2 regions of the Microbacterium sp. Y-01 genome follow, and region 1 is predicted to be linked to the other one. Evidence: riboswitches for the same ligand, from Rfam matches in the RefSeq annotation. Region 1 holds a riboswitch; the other holds the start of a gene.

Region 1 (4,696 bases):
GCGTAGTCGCCGCCGAACGCCACGGAGCGCAGGTGGTCGAGGTACGCGACGGTTGCCGGCGCCGGTTCGGCGGCGAAGGTCGCCGCACTCACGCCCTGCGCCGGCGTCAGCCAGGAGGCATGGAGGTCGAGCTCGCCGGCGATGGATCCGCGGGAGGACTCCGCCCAGAACGCCTGCTCCTGAGAGGTGGGGGCGAGTCGGGCGGCCTCGGCGAGCACGCGGGCGTACTCGCGGAGGTAGAGCGCGTCCTGCGCGAGGTACCAGACGAACGGTTCGCGCTCCAACGTTCCGTCGGCGAGCGCGCGGATGAAGGGCAGCTCGTCGATCGCGGCCCTGGTCTGCGCGATCCTCTCCCACCAGTCGGCGGCGATGTCCGTGGCCTCCGTCGCGCTCTCCGTCCCGCCCCGTCGCCACAGTCCGGCGAAGTGATGGATCGGCCCCGCGCCGCCGCCCACCCGCAGCGACTCCCCCGCGCGGAGGGACTCGCGGAGCCAGGCGCGGGCCGCGCGGACGGCTGCCACCGGATCGTCTCCCCTGGCCAGCCGGGTCGCGAGGGCGGAGGACAGCGAGCATCCGGTGCCGTGGGTGTTCCGACTCGGGATGCGCTCCCCCGGGAACTCCTGCCGCAGCCCGCGGCGAGCGTCCCGCAGCGCATCCGGAGCGTCATCCGCGTCGAGGTGTCCGCCCTTGACGAGGACGGCGGCCCCGACGTCGCGCGACAGCTCCTCCGCCGCGGACTGCGCGTCTTCCCAGTCGGCGAGCGCTCGCCCCGACAGCACCGCGAGCTCGGCGAGGTTCGGGGTGATGAGCGTGGCCCGACCCAGCAGGTCGCGCAGCTCCCGTTCGGCGGCCGGATCCAGGAGCCGATCGCCCGAGGTCGCCACCATGACGGGGTCGAGCACGACGATCGGCGGGCGCACGTCATCGAGCCAGGCGGAGACGGTCCGGATGACCGAGGCGTCGGCCAGCATCCCGATCTTCACCGCGTCGATCACGATGTCGTCCGACACCGCGTCGAGCTGCGCACGCAGGAACTCCGCCGGCGGCACGTGCACTCCGCGCACACCGCGGGTGTTCTGCGCGGTGAGCGCTGTCAGGACCGCCATCCCGTATCCGCCGTTCGCCGCGATCGACTTGAGGTCCGCCTGGATGCCGGCGCCGCCCGAGGGGTCGCTGCCCGCGATGCTGAGGATCCGGGGCACGGAACCGGCCGACCACCGGCGCCGGAACGCGGCGGCGGTCGCTGCCGGGTCGGCGACGGCGCACAACGCCGAGACGACGGCGAGACCCGCGGCGCCGGCGTCGCGCAGATCCTCGGTGTCGTCGATGCCGACGCCCCCGATCGCCACGCATGGCAGCGGGGTTCTGGCGGCGAGGTCGCGGAAACCCTCGACCCCGAGCGGGGCCGGGTGATCCGCCTTGGTGGGGGTAGGGCGGATGACGCCGACGCCGAGGTAGTCGACGGTCCCGACCGGGAGGGCGTGCACCGCGTCGAGGTGCGCCGGAGTGTTCGCGGTGAGGCCGATCAGCGCGTCCGGTCCCAGGACCCGACGCGCCCGCAGCACCGATGCATCGCCCTGCCCGAGGTGCACCCCGTCGACCCTCGCACCGTGCGCGCGGGCGGCGACCGCGGCATCGAGCCGGTCGTTCACCACCAGGAGCGCGCGTCCGTCGATGACCTCCGACAGGGCGAGCAGCTGCTGCACGGTCTCCGCATCCGTCGCGTTCTTGTCCCGGAGCTGAACGAGACGCACGCCGCCGTCGACGGCCCGGCGAACCGTCTCGACGACTCCGCGGTCGCCGCACAGCTCGGGGTCGGTGACGAGGTAGAGCGAGAGGTCGGCGATCACAGGACGCCTGCCTCGATGCGCGCGGCCGCCCTGACGTCGTCGGCGCCGACGGCGGCGAGCGCATCCAGCAGGGCGACGGCGAAGCTCCCGGGCCCACCGGCTTCCGCGGCGGCACGCTCGGCGGCGATCGTGTAGACGAGAATCGCGGCGGCCACGGCGGTGAGCTCATCATGATCGGTCGCCGTCGCCGTGCCGAGGAACGCGGCCATCACGGCTCCGAGGGCGCATCCTCCGCCCGTGACGCGCGTCAGGAGCTCGTGGCCGTTCGCCAGGCGCAGCACGCGGTCTCCGTCCGTGACGAGGTCGATCGGGCCGGAGACCGCGACGACGCCGCTCGTGCGCCGGGCGAGGAGGACCGCTGCCTCGAAGGCGGCATCCGTGCTGTCGGTGGCATCCACACCCCGTCCGCCGGCGCTGAGGCCGGCGAGGGCGAGGATCTCGGAGGCGTTGCCGCGGATCGCGGTCGGCCTGTGCGCGAGGAGCTCGTGCGCCAGAGCGGTGCGCACCGGCAGCACACCGATCGCGACGGGGTCGAGCACCCACGGGGTGCCGGACGCCGCGGCACCCGCGACCGCCTCAGCACCGGCGGCACGCTGCTCCGGGGTGGGGGTTCCCAGGTTGATCAGCACACCGGAGGCGACGCGGGCGAACAGACCGGCCTCGTCGACGATGTCGACCATCGCCGGTGCGGCGCCGAGGGCCAGCAGCACGTTGGCGGTGAAGCCCGTGACGACGGCGTTGGTGATGCAGTGGGTCAACGGAGGCGTCTCGCGGAGCACCTCCAGGAGGTCCGCAGCACTGCCTGCGAGGTCGAGGGCGGAATCAGGACGCAGAAGATCGCTCATCGCGACATCCCTTCGCTAGTACGAACTAGATCAGGTTCGACGGGTGTGATCTCAGCCGCGGATGCGGCACCCCGTGTCACTGCCTCGCAGTCTAGCGAGCGAAGACGTCGAGCAGTTCGCGCTCCTCGTCCCGCGTGAGTCCGGCCCGGCGCTCCCTGTCGACACCGCGCTCGCGTTCATCGGCCACGACGCGCTCCACCGTGTCGGAGAGGGGCGAGAGAGTGCCGCCGCTCTCCCTGTACCGTGCGTTCGAGCGGGTCATGAACCCGGCCATCTCCGGCGGCAGCCACAGCGGCAGGGAGCGCGGTCCGGCCCAGTACTCGACCCCCTCCGCGACGAGACGCTCCTCATCGCCGACGATCACCTGTCCGATGTGTCCCGTCGCCGCGCGCACGGTCCGGAGCACATCCTCCAGATCGCGCACGTCCCCGATCGCGTTCACGGCGCCGGTGACGGTCGCGGCCACGACGAACGCGGCGACGTCGTCCACGTCGATGATCTGCGCCTTCCGGCCGTGGAGCGGAGGGACGAGCACCGGCTCGTCGAGGGCACGGAGGAACGCCGCTGCCCAATACCCGAAGCGATCGCTCGGGTCGCCGTCTCCCACGATGAGGCCGGGACGCAGGAGGAGCGCCCTGTCGCCGAGAGCATCCTGCACCGCGTCCTCCGCCGCGACCTTCTGCGGACCGTAGTCGTACTCCTCGCCCTCCTGCGCCGCAGGGTGCCGCGGGGCCGATTCGTCCGTTCCGACGGTCTCGTCATCGCGATACACGGACATCGAGGACACGAACGTCCATCGGGCGGCGCGATCACCGAGCGCACGGACCGCCGCGGAGACGTGATCCGCGCGGGAGGAGATGTCGATGACGTGATCCCAGTCCGTCCCGGAGACGACGTCGTAGGCGTCGTCCTCGTCGCGGTCGGCGAGGACGAGGCTCGCCCCGGGCGGCGCCGGGCGACCGCCGCGGGCCAGGCACGTCACGGTCGCCCCCGCACCCAGCGTGTGCGCCGCGATGCGCCCCGACAGCCATCCGGTCCCTCCGAGGATCAGCACATCCGTCATGTGCCCATGCCATCAGGAAGGACGGCCGCGGGGAAGAGCATCCGCTCAGAGCGGAGAGCTCGTCAGGCGATGATCGGTCACTCCCGGATGGCCGCGCCGAAGCGCTCGGCGGCCACCGCGACACCCGCGAGCTTGGCCTCGGAGGCTTCCGCCGCGGTGAGCGTACGGTCGTCAGCGCGGAAACGCAGGGCGAACGTCAGGCTCTTTGAACCCTCCGCCACCCCCTCGCCGCGATAGTCGTCGACCAGACGCACCGATTCGAGCAGCGCCCCGGCGCCCTCTGCCAGCGCCGCACGGACATCCGCCGCGGGGACATCGGCCGACAGCGTGAGCGAGACATCCTGCGTCGCTGCGGGGAACGTCGACAGCGAGGCCGCGACGACCCGTCCGCCCGCGAGCGTCAGGATCCGGTCGAGGTCGAGTTCGAACACGATCGCCCGTCCTGGCAGGTCCGCGTCCTCCGTCACGGCGGGGTGCAGCTCGCCGACGTAGCCGACCGCCTCGCCCGCCACCAGGAGCGAACCTGTGCGCCCGGGATGCAGTGCAGCGCGCTCCGTCTGGACCACATCGATGTCCACACCAGCCGCCGCGGCGATCACGCGCACCGCGTCCAACGCCTCGACGAGCCCCGCCGGCTCCGCGGGACGACCCGGCTGGCGCGGGGTGATGTTCCCGGTCAGCAGCCCCGCGACGTGGCGGTGCTGCGGCGGGATGGACGCGTCGAGCTCGGCGAGCGTCTCATCCGACGGGCGCGCGCCCAGCGGCGGGACCTCGTCGGTGCCGTACTCGACACCGGGCTCAGGGAGGAACACGACACCGGTCTCGAAGATCGCGAGGTCGGTGAGGCCGCGCGAGATGTTGCGGTGCGCGGTCTGCAGCAGCCCGGGGATGAGCGAGCGCCGCAGGAACGGCATCTGTCCGTCGAGCGGGTTGGCCAG
Region 2 (4,696 bases), 980 kb from region 1:
AGCGTCGGTCGGAGCGCAGGTCCCCGCCGCTGAGACGGCGGCGGCGCAGGGACTGCTCGAAGACGAGGGCGACGCACCGCGCCGCTGACCGCCAGCACGAACGACGACGCCCCACCCCGCTTCCGCCGGGTGGGGCGTCGTGCTGTTCCTGCGAGGTCAGTCCGTGATCCCGAGCAGCTCCAGCGGGTGGGTGAGACGCCACCAGGGGCTCGGGCCATCGAGGTCGTCCGCGAGCACGACCGGTGTCGTCGCGCTGTCGATCGGACCGACCGCGGTGAGCGCACCCACGGCGTCGCCCTGCTCGCGCTCCTCCCCGAGGTCCACGGCGGTCGTGGGGGTCGCCGGCGCACCGTTCCAGAGCACGACCGACGCGTCCGCCGACGTGATCAGATCCACCTCCGCGCCCCACGGCGTGGTCACCTCGCCGACGACGGTGCCCTTCGTCACGACCGGAGCCTGAGACCGGAGCGCGGCCTCGGTCTCGGCGAACAGGGACCGGGTGGCGGCGAGTCGCTGCTCGTCGTCCGCCTGGTTCAGGGCGGTCGCGAATAGGTGCACGGTCGTCTCCCCGATCGTGACGTCCTTCGAGGCGAGCAGGTTCCAGCCGACCAGGGTGCCGGTCTTGATGCCGGTGACCCCGGGGTCGGTGAGCATGCCGTTCGTGTTCACGACGGTCCCCGCGCCGGGGAGGTCCACCGAGACGGTTCCCACGATCTCCGCGAACACGGGGTTCCGCATCGCGAGCTCGCCCAGAGCGATCAGCGCGTCGGGGGTGGCGACGTTGCGTTCGTCGAAGCCCGACGGCGTCACCACCGTGATCCCGGTGAGCCCGCGATCGCGCAGCCAGGTCTCGGCCGCTTGGGCGAACTGGAAGTCGGAACCCCAGATCTCGGCCGCCAAGCGGTCGATGTAGTTGTTCGCCGAGCCCAGGAGCGTGCCCTGCAGCAGCTGGTACTCGGTCAGGACGCCGCCCACCGGCACGTCCAGCGCGGACTGGTCGCTGCGGCGGTAGTCCCAGTACTCGATGCTGTCCCCGTAGTCGAACGAGAACTCGGGGCCCTGCTCACCGGGCGCGAGGGGCATCCGGTCGAGCACCATCAGGCTGCTGACGACCTTGGTGATGCTGGCGATCGGGACGGCGTCGGCGAGGGATGCCGCGGTGCTGAGCCCGGCGATCCCGACGGCGCCTGCACCCTCGGTCGGCCACGTGAGCGCAGCCGCCGGGGCGGCGACCGGCTCGACGGCGACGGTCTGCACCGTCGGCGGCACCTCGTGCAGCGGCCAGAGCAGTGTCGTGCCGGTGTAGGCGGCGACGAGGCCGACGAGAGTGAAGAGCGGCACCAGGACCCCGGGCCCGGCCACGGCGGGACGCGTCCGCGCGTCACGCAGCAGTCCGCCCGCCGGCTCATCCGTCATCGGATCGTCCAGCGACGCGATCGGAGAATCCGCGGCGACGGCCGCGGGGTCGACCCACGTCAGAGCGGTCGCGGGGGTCTTCTCATCCGCCCACTGCGCCTCTGCCTGGTCTGCGGGCGCGTCCTGCTCGTCGGGGGCGTCCTCGTCCACCCGCTGCCGCTTCGGCACGTACGGCGGCTTGGTGAGGGGCGGGGCGGGCGCATCCGCGGCGGGGGGATGTGAAGCGGTCACCCGTTCACGGTACCCAATCCCGGGCGCGTTCCGCCGCGCGATGCGGGGAGACGCGCCGGTGGCGAGGCGCGGTAGGATCGTCAGCACAACCACGGGAGTCCGGCGAGCCGGGCTGAGAGGGAGCGAATCGCGCTTCGACCGTCGAACCTGATCTGGGTCATGCCAGCGCAGGGAGGAGTTCAGATGAGTACGTCCACGCACCGCTCGACCACGCAGGCATCCGCCGCCGCGAACGGGCTTCACCGCACACCGGTCTGGCGCTGGCGCGTCGTCGACATCGTCGTCGCCGCCGTCCTCGGTGTCGCGATCGGCCTCGTGTTCTGGGGCTGGAACACGATCGGCTACGCCTGGTTCGGCGCGGCCGATGCCCTGACGCCGGGGCTCGGCGGGATCGCCGTCGGCATCTGGCTGCTCGGCGGCGTCGTCGGCGGTCTCGTGATCCGCAAGCCCGGTGCGGCGCTGGTCGTCGAGCTCGTCGCCGCGATCGTGTCGATGCTGATCGGCAACGTGTGGGGCGTCTCGACCGTGCTGTCCGGCCTCGTGCAGGGCCTGGGCGCCGAGATCGTCTTCGCCCTGTTCTTCTACCGTCGCTTCGGGATCACGGTCGCCGCGCTCGCCGGGGTCGGCGCCGCTTTCGCCGCCTGGGTGTTCGAGCTGTTCTACGGCAGCTCGCCCAACATCCTGAAGTCGGTCGAGTTCAACACGATCTACCTGGTCAGCGTCGTCGTCTCTGGGGCCATCCTGGCGGGCGTCGTCGGCTGGCTGCTGGTGCGCGCCCTCGCCGTCACCGGTGCACTCAACCGCTTCGCCGTGGGGCGAGAGCACGTGCGCGAGGTCTGAGCGTGACCTTCGCCGCCCCGGCCCGCGTGCAGGCTGCGGGCTGGGGCTGGCGGTACGCCGGCCGGAAGCGCCCGGCCGTCGCCGACGTCTCGTTCACGATCGAACCGGGCGAGCGGGTGCTGCTGCTCGGAGCGTCGGGAGCGGGCAAGTCGACCCTGCTCGCGGGCCTCGCCGGCGTGCTGGGCGGCGACGACGAGGGTGAGCGGAAGGGCACGCTCCGGATCGACGGTGCGGCTCCGGAGTCGCGCCACGGTCAGGTGGGACTGGTGCTGCAGGACCCGGATGCCGGGATCGTGCTGTCGAAGGTGGGCGATGACGTGGCCTTCGGCTGCGAGAACCTCGGGGTGCCGGCAACCGAGATCCCCGGCCGTGTCGCCGAAGCGCTCGACGCCGTCGGCCTCGATGTTCCGCTGCAGCGCCCGACGAAGGCTCTCTCCGGCGGGCAGAAGCAGCGCCTCGTGCTCGCCGGCGTGCTCGCGATGCGACCGGGACTGCTGCTGCTCGACGAACCCACCGCGAACCTCGACCCGGACGGTGTGCGCGAGGTGCGGGCGAGTGTCGAACGCGCGGTGGTCTCGACTGGCGCGACCCTGATCGTCGTCGAGCACCGCACGCCCGTCTGGGCCGACTTGATGACGCGCGTGATCGTGCTCGCGGCGGACGGCGGCCTGCTCGCCGACGGTCCGCCCGACCGGGTCTTCGCCGCGCACGCCGACGCGCTGGCCGCGGCCGGGGTGTGGGTGCCCGATCGCGGCATCGATCTTCCGGTGCTCGAGCCGGTCGCCGCCCTCGACGCGCTCACCGCATCCGGACTCTCGATCGCGAGGGAGGCGGACGTCGTGGTGCAGGCGGGGCTCGACCTGCGCGTGCCGCGGGCGAACGCGACCGTCATCACGGGGCCCAACGGGGCGGGCAAGTCGACGCTCGCGCTCACCCTCGCCGGGCTGATTCCGGAGCACGCGGGCGAGGTGCGATCGGCCCCCGAACTCGCCGGCCGCAAGGGCACGCGTCCCATCCGCTGGACCTCGCGGGAACTGCTCACCCGCATCGGCATGGTGTTCCAGGAGCCCGAGCACCAGTTCCTCACCCAGACCCTCCGCGACGAACTGGCCGTCGGCCCCCGCGCCCTCGGCTGGGACAGGGCGAAGACGGATGCCGTCGTCGATGAGCTGCTGGAACGGCTCGGATTGTCGCTGCTCGCGCTCGCCAACCCCTTCACGCTCTCCGGTGGGCAGAAGCGGCGGCTGTCGGTCGCGACCGTCCTGGCTGGGGCACCCGAGGTGATCGTGCTCGATGAACCGACGTTCGGGCAGGATCGTCGCGGCTGGATCTCGCTCGTCGCCCTGCTGCAGGAGGAGATCGCGCGGGGGCGCTCGATCATCGCCGTCACACACGACGACGCCGTGATCCGGCACCTGGGCGGCCACCGCATCACGCTGGGGGCGGCCTCGTGACCGCCACCGAGACCGCGCGGCCGGTGTGGCTGGACGGGGTGAATCCGGTCACGAAGCTCGTGCTGGCGGTGCTGCTGTCCGTGCCGCTGTTCGCCTCCATCGACGTCACCAGCGCGCTGGCCGCGATCGTGCTGCAGCTGCTGTGCCTGCCCTTGACGGGGCTGCGCCTGGCCACGGTGCTGCGTCGGCTCCTGCCGATCGCGATCTTCGCGCCGATCGCTGGCATCAGCATGCTGCTGTACGCGGAACCGGCGGGGCGGGTCTACTGGAGCTTCGGCTTCGCGACGATCAGCGAGGACTCCATCGCCCTGGCCATCGCCGTGAGCCTGCGCGTGATCGCGTTGGGGCTGCCGACGATCCTGCTGTTCGGCGGCACCGACCCCACGGAACTCGCCGATGCGCTCTCCCAGGTGGCGCGGCTGCCCTCTCGTTTCGTGCTGGGCATCCTCGCCGGAACCAGGATGCTCGGGCTGTTCCTCGACGACTGGCGCACCATGAGCCTGGCTCGTCGAGCCCGCGGCGTCGGCGACCGCGGGGTGCTGCGGCGGTTCTTCTCGATGGCGTTCGTGCTGCTGGTCTTCGCGGTGCGGCGGGGCTCGAAGCTCGCGCTCGCCATGGAGGCGCGCGGCTTCGGCTCCGGCATCCCGCGCACCTGGTCACGACCATCGCGGATGCATCCACGCGACGCGGTGGCGCTGTTCGGAGGCGTCCTGATCATGGTTCTCGCGCTGACCGCCGCGGTGCTCGTCGGCACC

The links. Region 1 has a riboswitch for thiamine pyrophosphate ahead of thiM (hydroxyethylthiazole kinase). Riboswitches for the same ligand answer to the same signal wherever they lie in the genome.
Region 2: another riboswitch for thiamine pyrophosphate. It lies ahead of CSX12_RS16820 (ECF transporter S component); the one in region 1 lies ahead of thiM (hydroxyethylthiazole kinase).

Annotation. Positions count from the first base shown of each region.
Region 1 is NZ_CP024170.1:2,518,578-2,523,273, forward strand. Features, by position in the region: gene CSX12_RS11945 (bifunctional hydroxymethylpyrimidine kinase/phosphomethylpyrimidine kinase) at 1-1,850, opposite strand, end outside; gene thiM (hydroxyethylthiazole kinase) at 1,847-2,695, opposite strand; TPP riboswitch at 2,686-2,779, opposite strand; gene CSX12_RS11955 (NAD-dependent epimerase/dehydratase family protein) at 2,787-3,758, opposite strand; gene CSX12_RS11960 (phenylalanine--tRNA ligase subunit beta) at 3,836-4,696, opposite strand, start outside.
Region 2 is NZ_CP024170.1:3,495,048-3,499,743, reverse strand. Features, by position in the region: gene CSX12_RS16830 (ABC transporter ATP-binding protein) at 1-88, shown strand, start outside; gene CSX12_RS16825 (D-alanyl-D-alanine carboxypeptidase) at 157-1,647, opposite strand; TPP riboswitch at 1,729-1,840, shown strand; gene CSX12_RS16820 (ECF transporter S component) at 1,831-2,487, shown strand; gene CSX12_RS16815 (ABC transporter ATP-binding protein) at 2,490-3,941, shown strand; gene CSX12_RS16810 (energy-coupling factor transporter transmembrane component T) at 3,938-4,696, shown strand, end outside.